DNA from 4 places in the Methylobacterium sp. D54C genome. Region 3 is predicted to be linked to each of the others. Evidence: predicted binding sites of a transcription regulator. Region 3 holds the regulator's gene; each other region holds the start of a gene.
The links. Region 3 encodes PhoB, which activates phosphate uptake and scavenging genes when phosphate is short. Its sites were predicted from a motif close to TGTCATNNANCTGTCAT; they were not measured.
Positions count from the first base shown of each region.

Region 1 (4,206 bases), on a different contig from region 3:
TCTTGCGCATGGTCTTGCGCCGCCGCTTTAGGTCGTCGGGGAGCAGCCGGTCCTCCTCGGCGACGCTGACATCGGTCACGCCCTTGCCGATATGGTGCTCGTAGATCGCCACCATCGCCTCGACATCGGCGTCCGAGGAGGCGCGGATGACGATGTCGGGGCAGGACCGGGCCGGGAGCAGGCCGGGCGTCTCGGCCTCGATCTCCATCAGGCGCCCTCCCGCGCCACGTAGGTGTGGAAGCGGATCCGCCCGTCCGGGTCGACCTCGCGGTAGACGCCCTGGATCTCGGCCTCGAAGCCCGGGAACAGGTTGGCGGACGCCTCGAACATCTTGAAATAGTCGAGCATGGGCTTGGCCCGGTCGTCCAGGCGCTCACCGGGCAGCACCGTGCCGATGCCCGGGGGGTAGACCAGCATCAGCGTGGTGGCGATCCGCCCCTCGGCCTCGGCGATCGGCACGTAGTCGACCTTGTTGCGCGTCAGCAGCTGGGCGGCCCGCTTGGGCGGCATCACCATCTCGGGCAGGTGCTCGGGGGCGAATTGCCGCCGCTGCAGCGTCGAGGTGCCGGCCTCCCGGTGGAACGCGTGGAACTCGCCGCAGAGGTCGCGCAGGCGCACGCCCCGGTAGCGGTTCGGCCGGCGGTTGACGAATTCCGGCATGGCCTCCTCCAGCGGGACGTTGTCGTCGTGGAGCCGCTTGAAGGCGACGAGGCCCGAGATCAGCGTGCCGGCCTTGGAGGATTCCACCCCCGGGGTCAGCAGGAAGAGCAGCGAGTTCAGGTCGTTCTTCTCGGCGACGATCCGGTTCTCACGCAGGTACTGGGCCACGATCGGCGCCGGCACGCCGTGCTGGGCATAGGCCCCCGTGTGCCGGTCGAAGCCGGGGGTCAGCACGGTGAGCTTGTTCGGGTCGGTGATGGCGTAGCCCGGCGCCACGTGGGTGAAGCCGTGCCAGCGCGCGCCCGGCTTCAGCTCCCAGTGGCGCGGCGTCGCGGCGAGTTCGTCCGTCGGCACGCTCTCCCACGGCACCTCGGCGCCGTCGGCGTTCACCGTCACGTCCGGCACGAAGGGGTCGAAGAACCAGCGCCGCGCGGGATCGCGCTCGTTCTCCTCGAACTCGCGCCGGATCGCCCGGACCTTCTTGCGCCACTCGATCCCGAGCCGGATCGTGTCGTCCCACAGGATCATCCCGGAGCGGCCCTTCATCATCTGGGCGCCGACGTCGAGGGAGGCGAAGAGCGGGTAGAAGGGCGAGGTCGAGGCGTGAACGAGGAAGCTCTCGTTGAGCCGCTTGTGCTCGACCCGCCGGGTCTGGCCGCGGATATGGCCGTCCCGGGTGTGGATCTGCGAGGCCTGGGAGAAGCTCGCGAGCTGCTTGTGGGTCGATTGCGTGGCGACGATGCCCGGCGAGGTCTCGTCGAGGCCGGTCAGCCCCATGGCGAAGCGCCTTGCGTAGAGCGGGTGGAACTTCATGAAGCCCGCCCAGGCCTCGTCGAACAGGATGTAGTCGCAGAGGTGGCCGATCTTCTCCAGGATCTCCTGGGCGTCGTAGATCGTGCCGTCGTAGGTGCACTGCTCGATCACCGCGACGCGGAACGGCCGCTCCCGGCGCCACGCCTCCGGGTCGGTCACCAGCGGGTTGCGGCGGATCTTCTCCCGGATCCGGGTCTCGTCGAGAGCTTCGTGGAAGATCGGCCCGATCAGGCCGTAGGCATTGCGGTCCGTCTCCAGGAAGATCGGGATGCCGCCGCCCAGGAACAGGGCGCCGTGGTGGGCCGCCTTGTGGTTGTTGCGGTCGAACAGGACGAGGTCGTCCTCGGCCACCAGGGAGGACAGGACGATCTTGTTGGAGGCCGAGGTGCCGTTGAGGACGAAGTAGGTCTTCTCCGCCCCGAAGATCTTGGCGGCCTCCTTCTGGGCCTTGAGCGCCGGGCCCTCGTGGGTCAGGAGGTCGCCGAGGTCGAGGACCGAGTTGTCGAGGTCGTCGCGGAAGATCGCCTCGCCGAGGTGCTCCACGAAGATCCGGCCGATCGGCGACCGGTTGTAGAAGATGCCGCCGTTGTGGCCCGGGCAGGTCCAGAGCTGGTTGCCCTTCTCGGCGTAGTCGACGAGCGCGCCGAAGAACGGGGTCTTGAGGGTCTCGGCGTACTGCGTGACCCGGCTGACGAGGCCGCGGGCGATGAATTCCGGCGTCTCCTCGGCGAGGAAGATGTAGCCGTCGATGAAGTCGAGGAGCTCGACCGGGATGTCCTCCAGCCGCTTGCGGCGGACCATGATGACGATCGGCATCTCCAGGCCGCGCCGGCGCATCATGTCGATGAGGGCGGCGGCCTTGCCATCGAGGCCGCGCTTGCCCCAGTCGACCACGAGGCAGCCGACCGCCGCGTCGGTCTGGACCGCGATGGCCGCGTCCTCGACGCGCCGGGCGCGCACCACCTCGAAGCCGCGCTGCTCCACGGCCGCCACGATCTGGTTGACGCGCGCGCCCTCGAGATCGTCCGGGTCGAAGGCCGGGGCGCACATCAGGACCGTGAAGCGACGGTGGAAGTCCATGGAGCCCTCTCTGGCCTCGGATGCAGCGGGTGGCTTTCCGGCCCGTCTGCGACGATTGCATGACACGGCGCGCGGCGGGCCGTCGCGGTCCGGACGAACGGGCGTGATTCGAGCGGTCGGGGACGCGGGATCGCGGCGTCCCACGCTCACGATCTCCGGTCGAACGCTCCGGTCGATCCGGCCCGCTCGGTCATCGCGCGCGCAGCGAAGCGACCCAGGGCAGCGCGACCTCGGTCAGCGTGGCGCGACACCGGATCGCTTCGCTGCGCGCGCAACGACGAAGGCCCGGCGCGATCGACCTGACACGGTCTCACACCTCAGGGTGCGGGGCGGGACTGGAGGCCCGCCGCGGGCAACGCGCGATCGGCCTCACACCCCGCGGCGCCGCTCCCAGACGGCCGGGTTGACCAGCCCGCCCGGCCGCCGGCCGGCGAGGACGTCGACCACGCGGGTCGCGGCGGTCTCGGCGGTGCGGATCAGGGCCGCCCCGGTGGAGCCGCCAACATGGGGCGTCAGGATCGCCCGGGGCTGGCGGGCCAGCGGGTGGTCGACCGGCAGCGGTTCCTGGGCGAAGACGTCGAGCCCGGCGCCCGCGATCGTGCCCGCCTCCAGCGCCTCCACCAGGGCCGCCTCGTCGATCAGGCCGCCGCGGCTGGTGTTGATCAGGAAGGCCTCCCGCTTCATCCGGGCGAGCTGGTCCCGGCCGATCAGGCCGCGTGTGCCCGGGGTCAGCGGCACGTGCAGGGAGACGATGTCGGATTCCGCCAGGAGCGCGTCGACCGAGGCGGCCCGCAGGGCGCCGGCGTTGGCGAAGTCCGCGTCCGGGCGGCTCGGGCCGTAGGCCAGCACCCGCAGGCCCAGGGCGGCGCCGAGCCGGGCGGTCGCCTGCCCGATCGCCCCGAAGCCGACGAGGCCCAGCGTCAGGCCGGCGAGCTCGATCAGCCGGGCGGTGAACTTGAAGCTGTCGTCGCCGGCCCGGACCGAGCGGTCGGCCTCCGGCAGAGCCTTGGCCAGGGCGAAGATCAGCGCCAGCGTCTGCTCGGCCACCGAGACGGCGTTGGCGCCGGGCGTGTTCACCACCACGATCCCGGCCCCGGTCGCCTCGGCCGTGGCGACGTGGTCGGTGCCGGTGCCGTGCACCCCGATCACCCGCAGGGCCGGCGCCGCCGCGATGGCGCGGGCCGGGAAGCCGGTGTTGCGGGTGATGACGGCGACGCAGTCGGCGACCTCGCGCGCCAGCGTCTCGGGATCGGTCCCGCTCGCCGGGCGCGGCTCCAGGCCGGCCGCGCGCAACCGGTCGAGGCCCGCCGTGTGGATCGGCTGGACGATGAGGCACGGACCGGTGATCACAGGGAAAACCTCTGCACTAGAGGAGGGGTGACAGGCACGTTTCGCGCCGGGCCCGTCTAGGCGGGGTGGGCAACCCTGGCAACCGGGCGCCCCGGTCTCCGCCGCGGCGACCCGATCGGACGCGCACGATCCACACCCGATCGCGGCCGGGTCGAGCCCCGCGCCCCCGCCCGGCCCGACGATCCCGGCCGCGCGCCTCGGCCGAAATCCGGTCCGGCCTTTCGCGAAAGCGCCGGCTCGACCGTGCGATGATGGTCGAGGCACTGACAAAGATATCGTTCGGCGTGTAAAGTCAATTTAGAG
Region 1 covers NZ_JBKFAK010000010.1:166,316-170,521, forward strand. The annotation lists gene ACLBYB_RS20010 (GNAT family N-acetyltransferase) at 1-208, opposite strand, end outside; gene ACLBYB_RS20015 (Orn/Lys/Arg family decarboxylase) at 208-2,553, opposite strand; gene ACLBYB_RS20020 (hydroxyacid dehydrogenase) at 2,923-3,903, opposite strand.
Region 1: a site for PhoB is predicted at 2,602-2,618, ahead of ACLBYB_RS20015 (Orn/Lys/Arg family decarboxylase). Genes of this name have one in related genera too.

Region 2 (4,206 bases), on a different contig from region 3:
CCCGGCGCCCGCGATGGTGCCGTCCTTGAGCGCCTCGAGAAGGGCCGCCTCGTCCACGAGGCCGCCGCGGGCCGTGTTGATGAGGATGGCACTCTTCTTCATCTTCTTGAGCTCGGCGGCGCCGATCATCCCCTTGGTGTCGGGGGTCAGCGGCACGTGCAGCGTGATCACGTCGGACTGCGTCAGGATCGTCTCGAAATCGACCAGCCCGTCCTGCGGGAACACGTCGTAGGCGATGACCTTCATGCCCAGCGCCTCGGCGCGCTTGGCGATCGACTTGCCCAGCGCCCCGTAGCCGACGATGCCGAGCGTCGAGCCGGCGATGTCGTAGATCGGATAGTCGAAGTAGCAGAACTGCTTGGACTTCGCCCAGTCGCCGCGCCGCACCGAGTTGGCGTAGGGCACGATCGCCCGGCGCAGGGCGAACATCAGCCCGACCACGTGCTCCGGCACGGTGTTGAACGCGTAGTTGCGGATGTTGACGACCGTGACCCCCTGGGCCTTGGCCTGGGCCTTGTCGACCACGTCGGTGCCGGTGGCGGCGACCGCGATCAGCTTCAGGTCGGGGAGCTGCTTCAGCGTCTCGGCCCGCATCGGGACCTTGTTGATCAGCGCGATCTCCGCGCCCTGGAGGCGGGAGACGATCTCTTCCGGCGTCCAGGTCGACTCGTGCTCGACGTATTCGTGGGGGAAATTGAACGGTCGGACCCTGGCATCGAGGGATTCACGATCCAGGAACACGATCTTCTTGGTCATAGGACCCCTCTCGTACGACGGGCGGTTTCCTCGATAGTCTTGTTCTTACTTGCGCGTCGGGGCGGGCCCGGCAACCCGGTCCCGCCCCGATCGCGGGCGCAGATCACGCCTTATGCAGCGGATTCTCGCGCAGGTAGCTGGAAGCGGCGGCGACGCCCGAGCCCGGCGTGACCTTGATGCCGCAATCGAGCATGGCCATCTCGGCGCCCGCGATGGCACCCAGCAGCGACAGCTCGTTCAGGTCGCCCAGGTGGCCGATGCGGAACACCTTGCCGGCGACTTTCGACAGGCCGGCACCGAGCGAGAGGTTGTAGCGCTCGTAGGCGTGGGTGATCACCTTGGCGGCGTCGGCGCCCTCCGGCACCACGATCGCCGTGACCGTGTCGGAGTTCCACTTCGGCTCCTTGGCGCAGGGCTTGAGGCCCCAGGCCGCGACCGCCTGGCGGGTCGCCTCGGCGAGGACGTGGTGGCGGTGGTAGACGTTCTCCAGCCCCTCTTCCTTCACGACCGCCAGGGCCTCGCGCAGGCCGTAGAGCAGCGGCAGGACGGGGGTGTAGGGGAAGTAGCCGGTGGCGTTGGCGGCCAGCTGATCCTTCCAGGCGAAGTAGGCGTGGCCGAGCCGGTCGTTGCGGCCGGTGCCGCTCTCGGCGATCTTGAGCGCCTTCGGGCTGATGCAAATCAGGCCGAGGCCGGCCGGCAGCATGAAGCCCTTCTGCGAGCCCGCGATGGCGCAGTCGACCTTCCACGCGTCCATCTCGAACGGCAGAGAGCCGATCGACGAGATGCCGTCCACGAACAGCAGGGCCGGGTGGCCGGCGGCGTCGATCGCCTTGCGCACCGCGCCGATGTCGCTGGTGACGCCCGTGGCGGTCTCGTTGTGGACGACCATCACGGCCTTGATCTTATGGTCCTTGTCGGCGCGCAGGGCCTCCTCGATCTTCTGCGGATCGGCGCCGGTGCCCCACTCCTCCTCCTGGACGACCACGTCGAGGCCGAGGCGCTGGGCCATGTCGACCCAGAGGTGGCTGAACTGGCCGTAGCGCGAGGTCAGCACCGTGTCGCCGCGGCAGAGGGTGTTGGACAGGGCCGATTCCCAGATGCCGGTGCCCGAGGACGGGAACAGGATGACCGTCCCGGCGGTCGAGCCGAACACCATCTTGGAGTCCTGCAGGAGCGGCTTCACCAGCTCGGGGAAGCTCGGCGAGCGGTGATCCTCCGACGGCACGTGCATGGCGCGCAGGACGCGCTCCGGGATGTTGGTGGGGCCCGGGATGAAGAGGTGGTTGCGACCGGGGCGCCGGGTTGCGGCCATGATGTTTCCTCCGAAAAGTCCATTGCGCGCGGGCGTGAACCCGCGCCGGGTTGTCCAAGCGTCCTCAGGGAGTCGGTCCGGCGCCGTCGAGAGCGGCTCGCGCCGCACCCCCTCGAACGCCATCCTCTGCCGTGATCGGGGGGTCTCCGCGGAGCGGCAGGCGGCCTCACGCCGCTCGCGTCGCGGCGCGCCCCCGCGCGCCGGTCGCCTCCGAATTGCCGTCCCGTCCAACGGCTCCAGGGCCGTCCTCGCCGCCTTCCTGTCAAGGTCCGGCCGTGCTCGTGCCGAGCGGCCGGTTCTTGGTATTATGAGGCGGTGAAGCTGGAAAGGAAAACCGGAAAAACTTCCGGAACTTGCCAAAAAAATTTTTTGTGCGACGCAACGAAGCCGCACTCCGGTTGAGAGGCTTCGCGGCACCGCACACCGAAGTCTTTCCGCCTCGTCGGAACCCGCGTCATCAAACTGAGATCGGATCGCGCTCTGGATCCCGGCACCGTTCAGCCGCCGGGAGAGGATGCCGTGGCCGAGGTTGAGGAGATGCCGGTCCGCGTGCGGACGCTGTTCCTGTCCGACCTGCATCTCGGCACGCGCGGCTGCCAGGCCGGCCTGCTGCTGTCGTTCCTGAAGGACTACGACGCCGACACGATCTACCTCGTCGGCGACATCGTGGACGGCTGGCAGCTGCGCTCGGGCTGGTACTGGCCGCAGGAGCACAACGACGTGGTGCAGAAGCTCCTGCGCAAGGTCCGCAAGGGCGCGCGGATCGTCTACCTGCCCGGCAACCACGACGAGTTCCTGCGCGACTACGTGGGCACGAGCTTCGGCGGCATCGAGCTCGCCGAGACCGCGATCCACGAGGCGGCCGACGGCAAGCGCTACCTCGTCATCCACGGCGACCAGTTCGACATGGTCGTGCGCCACTCGCCGTGGCTCGCCCATCTGGGCGACGGCGCCTACACGCTGGCGCTCTCCCTCAACACGCTGATCAACAAGGTGCGCCGGCGGCTCGGCCTGTCCTACTGGTCGCTGTCGGCCTGGGCGAAGCTGCGCGTGAAGAACGCGGTGAGCTTCATCGGCCGCTTCGAGACGATCCTGGCCGAGGAGGCCCGCCGCCAGGGCGCCGACGGGGTGATCTGCGGCCACATCCACCACGCCGCGGACCGGCCGATCGGCGACCTGCGCTACCTCAACACCGGCGACTGGGTGGAATCCTGCACCGGGCTCGTGGAGCACTACGACGGCCGCATCGAGGTGCTGCACTACCCGAGCCTCCTGCGGGCGCGGGAGGCCGAGGTCGTGCCGCAGCCCCTGCCGGGCCGGCGCGCGGTGGCGTGAGGGCGGCGCCGTGAAGCTCCTGATCGCCAGCGACGCGTGGCACCCCCAGGTGAACGGCGTCGTGCGCTCCCTCGAGCAGATGGTCCGGCGCGCGCCGGAGCACGGCTTCGCCACGACGCTGCTGTCCGTCGCGGATTTCCGCTCGCTGCCGCTGCCGGGCTACCCGGAGATCCGCCTCGCCTATGCCGGGCGCGAGCGGGTGGCGGCGCGCTGGCGGGCCGAGCGGCCGAGCCACGTGCACATCGCCACGGAGGGGCCGGTGGGCCTCGCGGCGCGCCGGCACTGCCTCGCCCACGACCTGCCCTTCACGACGAGCTACCACACGCGCTTCCCGGAATACCTCGCCGCCCGCGCCCCGGTGCCGGAGGCGTGGTCCTACGCGTACCTGCGCCGATTCCACGGCGCCGCCCGCGGGACGATGGTCAGCACCGCCTCGCTCCAGGGCGAGCTCGCGGCGCGGGGCTTCGGCAGGCTGATGCGCTGGACCCGGGGCGTGGACACGGAGCGGTTCCGGCCGGCCGAGCCCGGGACGCCCGTGCCGGCGGAACTCGCCGGCCTGCCGGGGCCGCTGTTCCTCTACGTCGGGCGGCTGGCGGTGGAGAAGAACGTCGCGGCCTTCCTCGCCCTCGACCTGCCCGGCACCAAGGTGGTGGTCGGCGACGGCCCGGACCGCGCGCGGCTGCAGGCGCTCGCCCCGGCGGCGCACTTCCTCGGCACCCGCACCGGCGCGGACCTCTCGGCGGTCTACGCGGCCTGCGACGTCTTCGTCTTCCCGAGCCTCACCGACACGTTCGGCATCGTGC
Region 2 covers NZ_JBKFAK010000007.1:198,187-202,392, forward strand. The annotation lists gene ACLBYB_RS16990 (D-2-hydroxyacid dehydrogenase) at 1-756, opposite strand, end outside; gene ACLBYB_RS16995 (aminotransferase class V-fold PLP-dependent enzyme) at 860-2,068, opposite strand; gene ACLBYB_RS17000 (UDP-2,3-diacylglucosamine diphosphatase) at 2,606-3,403, shown strand; gene ACLBYB_RS17005 (glycosyltransferase family 4 protein) at 3,414-4,206, shown strand, end outside.
Region 2: a site for PhoB is predicted at 2,521-2,537, ahead of ACLBYB_RS17000 (UDP-2,3-diacylglucosamine diphosphatase). Genes of this name have one in related genera too.

Region 3 (4,206 bases):
GTGCGTGCCCGGCTCGGCCGATCTCGCCCTGACCCTGCCGGTCGGCAAGGCCGAGCCGGACCCGGCCAACGCCGCGCTGTTCGCGCGCGCCCGCGCCGCGCTCCCCGTGCCGGCGCTCTGGCCCCTGAGCCTGTCGAGCCAGGGCGACACCCTGCGCCTCGATTTCGCCGCGGCCGGCCTCAAGCCCGAGGCGGTCCGGAACGCCGCGTACTTCCCCTACGCCGAGACGGCGATCGACAACGCCGCCGCGCAGGTGATGAGCGTCGACGGGACCGGCCTGCACCTGACCCTCGCCCGGAGCAGCCCGACCGACCCAGTGCCCGCCGCGCTGCCCGGCGTCCTGACGGTCGAGGAGGTCGACGCCGCCGGGACCCGCCGGCTCGCCTTCGCGTACGGCGACGAGCCGGTGCTCCCGGCCGCCGCGGCGGCGGCCGCGACCGCGCCGCCCGCGACCGCGCCGGCCACCGCCGACTTCGACGCGCTGACGCTGGCGACCGCCGCGGCCTTCGCCTTCCTCGGCGGCCTGATCCTCAACCTGATGCCCTGCGTCTTCCCGGTCCTGTCGATCAAGGTGCTCGGCCTCGTGCGGCACGCGGGCGAGGGGCCGGCCCGGCTGCGGCTCCACGGCCTCGCCTACACGGCCGGCGTCCTGGCGAGCTTCCTGGCGCTCGCCGCCGCGCTGATCGGCCTGAAGAGCGGCGGGGCCGCGATCGGCTGGGGGTTCCAGCTCCAGTCGCCCGCCATCGTGGCGGGGCTCGCCTACCTGCTGTTCGCGATGGGCCTGAGCCTCTCGGGCGCGGTCCATGTCGGCGGCCGGCTCGCCGGCCTCGGCGACGGCCTCACCCGGCGCGGCGGCCTGAGCGGCTCGTTCTTCACCGGCGTGCTCGCGACCCTGGTGGCGACGCCCTGCACGGCGCCGTTCATGGGCTCGGCGGTGGGCTTCGCGCTGACCCAGAGCGCCGGCGTGGCGCTCGCCGTCTTCGCGAGCCTCGGCCTCGGCCTCGCCCTGCCCTTCCTGCTCCTGACCCTCTGGCCGCCGGCCCTGCGGGCGCTGCCGCGGCCGGGCGCCTGGATGGAGACCCTCAAGCAGGTGCTGGCCTTCCCGGTCTACGCCACCGTGGCGTGGCTGATCTGGGTGCTGGCGCAGCAGGTCGACCCGCGCGGGCTGCTGGCGGCGCTGATCGGCCTCGTCCTCGTGGGCTTCGCCGCCTGGGCCTGGGAGCACGGCCGCGCCGCCCCGCCGCGGGCCGGCCGGGTCGCGCAGGCCGCCGCCGCGCTGGCGCTGATCGCCGTTGGGGCCCTCGCCGTCACCCTGCCCCGGGATCGCGCCGCGCCGGCCGCGCAGGCCGCCGCCGACGGGATCGAGCCGTTCACGCAGGCGCGCCTCGACGCCCTGCTCGACGCGCACCGCCCCGTCTTCGTGGACATGACCGCCGCGTGGTGCATCACCTGCGCGGTCAACGAGGCGACCTCGCTCAACACGAAGGCCGTGCGGGCCGCGATGGCCGAGCGCGGCGTGACCTACATGAAGGGCGACTGGACCAACCAGAACCCCGAGATCACCCGCCTCCTGGAGAAGCACGGGCGCAGCGGCGTCCCGCTCTACCTGCTCTATACCGGGACGGGAGAGCCCCAGGTGCTGCCGCAGATCCTCACCGAGGGGACGGTCCTGGCGGCGCTGGAGGCGGTGCCGGCCGCCTCGGGCCGGAGCGCGGCGCTGGCGCGCTGAGTCCCTGGAGGCCGGGACGCGCGAATCTTCGCGGGCCCGTCCCACCGTCTTTGCGAGCGGAGCGAAGCAACCCAGCAGCGCCGCGCGCGCCGGCGTCCCGCCGCTCTGGGTCGCTTCGCTCCGCTCGCGATGACGGCGCGCCGGAGCGGTGAGGCGCTCCGACAGCCCTTCGGGCCGCCTCAAGCCTCCAGCGAGAAGGTCTCGTCGAAGGCGTAGCCCGAGCCCCGGACCGTGCGGATCGGGTCGGTCTGGCGCGGGCCGTTCAGCGCCTTGCGCAACCGCCCGACATGGACGTCGACGGTGCGCTCGTCGATGTAGACGTCGTGGCCCCACACCCCGTCGAGGAGCTGCTCGCGGGAGAAGACCCGGCCCGGCGCCAGCATCAGGAATTCCAGGAGCCGGAACTCCGTGGGGCCCAGATGCAGCTCCTCGCCGCCGCGGCGGACGCGGTGGCCGGTGCGGTCGAGTTCCAGGTCGCCGGCCGCCAGCCGGTCCGAGACGTGGGCGGGCTTGGCCCGGCGCAGGAGCGCGCGGATCCGGGCGAGCAGCTCCGGGACCGAGAACGGCTTGACGATGTAGTCGTCGGCGCCCGTGCCGAGCCCGCGGACACGGTCGCCCTCTTCGCCCCGGGCGGTGAGCATGATCACCGGCAGGCGCTCGGTCTCCCGGCGCGCCCGGATCCGGCGGCACAGCTCGATCCCCGAGAGGCCGGGCAGCATCCAGTCGAGCAGGACGAGGTCCGGGATCCGCTCCGCGAGGAGCAGTTCGGCGTCGTCGCCGCGCGCCGCCGAATCCACCAGGAAGCCCTCGGCCTCCAGGTTGTAGCGCAGCAGCGTGCTCAGGGCCTCCTCGTCCTCGACGATCAGGACTTGCATGCTCACGTTCGAAGACTCGTTCTGCGGGCGGTCCCCGGATGGTGCAGGAGGCGCCGCCCCGCCTCAACCCGCACGGAGAGTGACCCCGGCCGCGCCCACAGGAAGGCGCCGGGGTCGGCGCCTCACGGCGCCTGCACGCCGTCCACGGTCGCGTAGTTCGACGCGTCGTTCTTCGGCCGGTCACCCGCCAGCGTCTCGCCCGTGGCGAGGTAGTGGATCGTCTCGGCGATGTTGGTGGTGTGGTCGCCGATGCGCTCGACGTTCTTCGCGCAGAACAGGAGGTGCGTGCAGAACGAGATGTTGCGCGGATCCTCCATCATGTAGGTCAGGAGCTCGCGGAACAGGGAATTGTACAGGGCGTCGATCTCGCCGTCGCGCTCCCAGACGTCGTGGGCCGCCTGGACGTCGCGGCTCCCGTAGGCGTCGAGCACGTCCTTCAGCTGACCCTCGGCGAGGTCGCTCATGTGGCGCACGCCGAGCACGATCTTCTGGGCCGGCGCCTGATCGGAGATCGCCACCACGCGCTTGGCGACGTTCTTGGCGAGGTCGCCGATCCGCTCCAGATCGCCGGAGACGCGGATCGCCGAGATGGTCTCGCGCAGGTCGATGGCCAGGGGCTGGCGCCGGGCGATCAGCAGCACGGCGCGCTCCTCGATGTCCCGCTGCAGCGCGTCGAGGCGCTTGTCGGCGAGGATCACAGCCTGGGCGAGCGTGTCGTCCCGGCGCACGAGGGCGTCGGTCGCCTCCGCGGTCATCTTCTCGGCGACGCCGCCCATCTCCGAGATCGAGCGACGCAGGTTCTCCAGGTCGGTGTCGTAGGAGGTGACGATATGGCCGGGCATGGCGGATCCTTCGATGGGGTCCCGGGGACGGCCCTCCGGGAGGCTTGCGGGACCCGCCGGCGCGCCGGAGACGCGAGCGGCGGTCCCGGGACCGGAGCGGCCCGGCAGACTAGCCGAAGCGGCCGGTGATGTAGTCCTGCGTGCGGCGTTCCGTCGGGTTCATGAACATCCGGTTGGTCGGACCGAACTCGACGAGCTGCCCCAGATACATGAAGGCGGTGAACTGCGAGATGCGCGCCGCCTGCTGCATGTTGTGGGTGACGATCACGATGGTGAACTCGTCGCGCAGCTGCTCGATCAGCTCCTCGATGCGGCCGGTCGAGATCGGGTCGAGGGCCGAGGTCGGCTCGTCGAACAGGATCACCTCCGGCTTCTGCGCCACCGTCCGGGCGATGCACAGGCGCTGCTGCTGGCCGCCCGACAGGCCGGTCCCCGGCTGCCGGAGCTTGTCCTTCACCTCGTCCCAGAGGGCGGCCTTGCGCAGGGATTCCTCGATCCGGCCGTCGAGCTCGGATTTCGGCAGCTTCTCGTAGAGGCGCAGGCCGAAGGCCACGTTGTCGTAGATCGACATCGGGAACGGCGTCGGCTTCTGGAACACCATGCCGATGCGCGAGCGCAGCTCGTTCAGGTCGACGGAGGGGCTGAGGATGTTCTCGCCGTCGAGCAGGATCTCGCCCTCCGCGCGCTGCTCCGGGTAGAGGCTGTAGATCCGGTTGAAGCAGCGCAGCAGGGTGGACTTGCCGCAGCCGGAAGGGCCGAT
Region 3 covers NZ_JBKFAK010000009.1:61,355-65,560, reverse strand. The annotation lists gene ACLBYB_RS18660 (protein-disulfide reductase DsbD family protein) at 1-1,729, shown strand, start outside; gene phoB (phosphate regulon transcriptional regulator PhoB) at 1,909-2,604, opposite strand; gene phoU (phosphate signaling complex protein PhoU) at 2,727-3,446, opposite strand; gene pstB (phosphate ABC transporter ATP-binding protein PstB) at 3,556-4,206, opposite strand, start outside.

Region 4 (4,206 bases), on a different contig from region 3:
TCGGCCTTCGGCAGGGCCACGAAGGCGTCGCGGATCTTGGCCTTCAGGTCGTCCGGCAGGCTCGCCAGCACGGCGAAGGGCCCCTCCGGCAGGAAGTCGGACTTGAACACGACCCGGAAGTCCGACTGCTGCATCGGCGTGCCGTCGGGCTTCTTGAGCATGCCCTTGGCGGCCATGCGGGTGACCATCGTGTCGGTCTCGGAGTTCCACAGGTTGGCGGCGGCGTCGGCCGTGCCCTGGGTGAGCGCCAGGACGGCGTTCTCGTGGCTGCCCGCGTAGAAGGTCTTGCCGAAGAACTTCTCGACGTCGTAGCCGGCCCGCTTCAGGAAGAAGCGCGGCGCCTGGTTACCGGAGGTGGAGTTCGGATCGACCAGCGCGAGGTTCTTGCCCTTGAGATCCTCGACGGTCTTGTAGGGGCTGGAGGCCAGCACGTAGACCACCGAATAGTAGCCCGAGGCGCCGGTCTCGTGCTTCTGGTTGACGATCGGCTCGATCTTGACGCCGGTCATCACGGCCCGCGCGAACGAGGCCGGCCCGTACCACGCGATCTGGATGTTGCCGGCGCGCTGGCCCTCGATCACGGCGGCGTAGTCGCTCGCCACCCGCAGCTTCACCGGCACGCCGAGCGTCTTGGTCAGGTAGGCGGTGAGCGGCGCCCAGCGGTCGGCGGTGCCCGAGGCGTTCTCGGCCGGGATCACGCCGAGCGTCAGCTCCGGATACTGCGCCTTCCAGTCCTGGGCGGCGGCCGGCAGGCCGAGGAGGGCGAGGGCCGCGGCGGCGGCGGCGAGGGTGCGTCGGGTGATCATCGGGTCGTCCTTCGTGGCGTCGGCGAGGTTCGGCCGGCCGGAGGCCGGTCGGGCGTTTCCAAGACGGTGCACTTTGGCGGTGCGCTCTGGCGGTGTTCGTTGGGGCCCGGGGCCCGGATCAGGCGCCGAGGGCGGCCTCGCGGACCGGGCGGACCGGTACGAGACCGGGCCGGCCCGGCATCGCGGCCCGCTGCTCCGCCTCGCGCTGCGCGGAATCGTCCAGCACTTCTCCGGCCTCCAGGCCGTAGAGCCGGCGCGCCACGTCCTCGGTGAGGTCGAAGGGGCCGCCCTCGAACACGACCCGCCCGGCCGCGAGGCCGACGAGGCGATCGCAGTAGGCGCGGGCGAGGTCGAGGGAGTGCAGGTTGCACAGCACCGTGATGCCGTAGCGCCGGTTCACGTCGGCGAGCGCGTCCATCACGAGCCGCGTGTTGCGCGGGTCGAGCGAGGCAACCGGCTCGTCGGCGAGCAGGATCTCGGGTTCCTGCACGAGGGCGCGGGCGATGGCGACGCGCTGCTGCTGGCCGCCCGACAGGCCGTCGGCCCGCTGGCCGGCGAACTCGCCCATGTCGAAGCTCTCCAGGGCGGCGAGGGCCATGGCGCGGTCCTCGGCGGACCATTGCCGGAGCAGGGCGCGGTGGGTCGGCACGTGGCTGAGGCGTCCCATCAGCACGTTGGTCATGACGTCGAGCCGGCCGACGAGGTTGAATTGCTGGAAGATCATGGCGCAGCGGGTGCGCCACTCGCGCAGCGGGCGGCCGCGCAGGGTGGTGACCTCGCGGCCGTCGTGGAGGATGCGTCCCGAGCTCGGATCCGCCAGCCGGTTGATGAGGCGCAGCAGCGTCGACTTGCCGGCACCGGACCGGCCGATCACCCCGACGAAGCTGCCGGGCTCGATCCGGAGCGACACGCCGTCGACGGCGCGTCGGTCGCCGTACTGGCGCGTGAGATCCTCGATAACCAGCATGCCACCATCCGCCGGGGAACGGCCGCACGTAGACGCCGGTTTGACGACGATTGGATGACGTATTCGGGACGATTATATTTGCCGGCGCAGCATCTCGGCTTTTCGATAGCCGACTTAATCTTCGTGGCGCTCCAGGAATGCTTCGATGGGCAGCCCGCGGAAATCCGGCAGCGCCCGGCGCAGGCGCTCATGGTCCCAGTCCCACCACGCCAGGCGGGTCAGACGGTCCGCGACCACCTCGGGGAAGCGGCGCCGGACCGGCCGGGCGGGATTGCCGACGACGATCGTGTAGGGCTCGACGTCGCGGGTGACGATGGCGCCCGCCCCCACCACCGCGCCGGTGCCGATCGTGCGCCCGGGCAGGACGACCGCGCCGTGGCCGATCCAGACATCGTGGCCGATCGCCACCGGGCTCGCCCGGCGCCGGTCGAAGAAGGCGGGCTCGTCCGATTCCTCCGGCCAGTAGGCGCGCGCCCGGTAGGTGAAGTGCGCCTGCGACGCCCGCTCCATCGGGTGGTTGCCGGGATTGATCCGCACGCTGGCGGCGATCGAGCAGAACTTGCCGATCGCGGTGTAGATCACCTCGCCGTCCTCACCGATGTAGGAATAGTCGTCGAGGGTCGTCTCGGTGAGGCGGGTGCGGGCGCCGACCTCGGTGTAGCGGCCGAGGCGGCTGTCGACGACCCGGGCGCTCGGATCGAGGGCGGGTTCGAGGCCGAGGGGGCGGTCAACCACGGGTCTCTCCGAAGGGCAGGCGCGCCAGGAGCCGGAACGGCCCCGACCCGTCCTGGGTCAGGAGGCTGACGGCGTCGATCCGCAGGGGCTCCGGTCCCGCGGCGGCGTAGGCCTCGGACAGGCGCCGGTGCCAGAGGTCGCGCTCCGCCTCCGGCAGGGCGTCGGTCAGGGTCATGTGGAAGCGGAAGGCCTCGAACACGTAGGGGTAGCCCCAGCGGTCGAGGAGCGCGCGGCCGCGCGGGTCGAGGCGCTCCGGCCGGCGCTTGGCGCGCTCGGCCTCCGTGAGCGGCGCCCGGAACGGGTCGAGGGCGGCGACGCACTCGGCGGCGAGGAGCCCGAGTTCCGGCGGCGGGCCCTCCGGTACCAGGGCGAGGAACGGCCCGAGGGCGGCGACCCGGAGCGGCCCCACCGCCACCGGCGGGTGCGCGGCCGCGAGGGCGCGGGCGGCGGCCACGAGGTCGGCCTCCCCGGTGCCCGGGGCGAGGCGCAGCGGCGCCTTGAGGGTGGCGTGGAACCCGTAGACCCGCGCGCCCGCCGTGACCGCAGCGAGATCACCGAGCCTCTCCGGGTGCGGCACCGGCAGCCCGGTGACGTTGTCGGTGCCGAGGATCGCGCGGCCGAAGGCTTCGAGGCGCGAATCCGGGGCGGGCAGCCAGTAGAGGGCGTAGCGGCGCGACACGTCAGGGCCTCCGATCGCCGGGCGGTCAGGCCGTCGGCGCGTAGGTGCGCGCGTCGGCGGCCCGCCGGGGGCGCACCTCCATGGCATTGCCCCGCCACACGATGGCGCTCCGCATCCAGGCGCCGACCCAGATCGCCGGGATCAGGGCGTCGCGCGCCAGGAAGGCCGCCAGCGTGCGGGGCGAGCGGTGCCAGCCCGCGCGGGCCGCGAGCCGGTGCTCGGCGGCATAGCACAGGGCGGCGAGGCCGGCAGCGCCCGCGAGGCCCGCGAGGCTTCCGGCCCAGAGGGCGACGAGGAGCGCCGGCAGCAGGACGCCGCTGCCGATCTCGGGGGCGAAGAACAGCGGGAAGGTCACGCGGCGCAGGCGCGCCCAGCGCAGCTGCCGCGACCAGACCTCCCGGAAGCCGCGCGGGCCGAGCGGCTGCTCGAACGGGCTCGCCACGAGGTGGACCCGCTTGCCCGCGGCGCGCACGAGCTTGGTGGCGGCCGCGTCCTCGGCGATCTCGGCCGCCAGTGCCTGGAGGCCGCCCTGCGCCTCCAGGAAGGGCTTGTGCCAGAGCATGCTCTTGCCCTGCGCGAAGCCCAGCCCGAACGCCTCGGCGGCGTATTGCCAGCGCGCCTGCAGGGTGTTCAGGAAGGCGCACTCCACCTCCGCCATGAAGCTGCCCGGGCGGGCGCCGGCCGGGGTGGAGCAGACGAGGCCGGTATCGGCGCGCCACGCCGCCTGGAGCCGCTGGAGGTAGTCCGGCGGCATGGCGACGTTGGAATCGGCGAGCACCACCCAGTCGTGAGCGGCGGCGCGCCAGCCGCGCAGGCAGTTGTTGAGCTTCGGGTTCGCGCTGACGCGCTCGTCGCCGAGGATCAGGCGGGCCGGCACGTGCGGGTGGGCCTCGATCAGGCGCTCCACCATCGGGACGATCGGGTCGGCCGGGTCGGCCACGCAGAAGATCAGCTCGTAGGACGGGTAGTCGAGGCAGAAGCTGCGGAGGAGCATCTCCTCGCTGTAGGCCTCGACCCCG
Region 4 covers NZ_JBKFAK010000013.1:11,494-15,699, forward strand. The annotation lists gene phnD (phosphonate ABC transporter substrate-binding protein) at 1-806, opposite strand, end outside; gene phnC (phosphonate ABC transporter ATP-binding protein) at 925-1,773, opposite strand; gene ACLBYB_RS21510 (chloramphenicol acetyltransferase) at 1,888-2,508, opposite strand; gene ACLBYB_RS21515 (DUF1045 domain-containing protein) at 2,501-3,187, opposite strand; gene ACLBYB_RS21520 (ceramide glucosyltransferase) at 3,213-4,206, opposite strand, start outside.
Region 4: a site for PhoB is predicted at 1,817-1,833, ahead of phnC (phosphonate ABC transporter ATP-binding protein). Genes of this name have one in related genera too.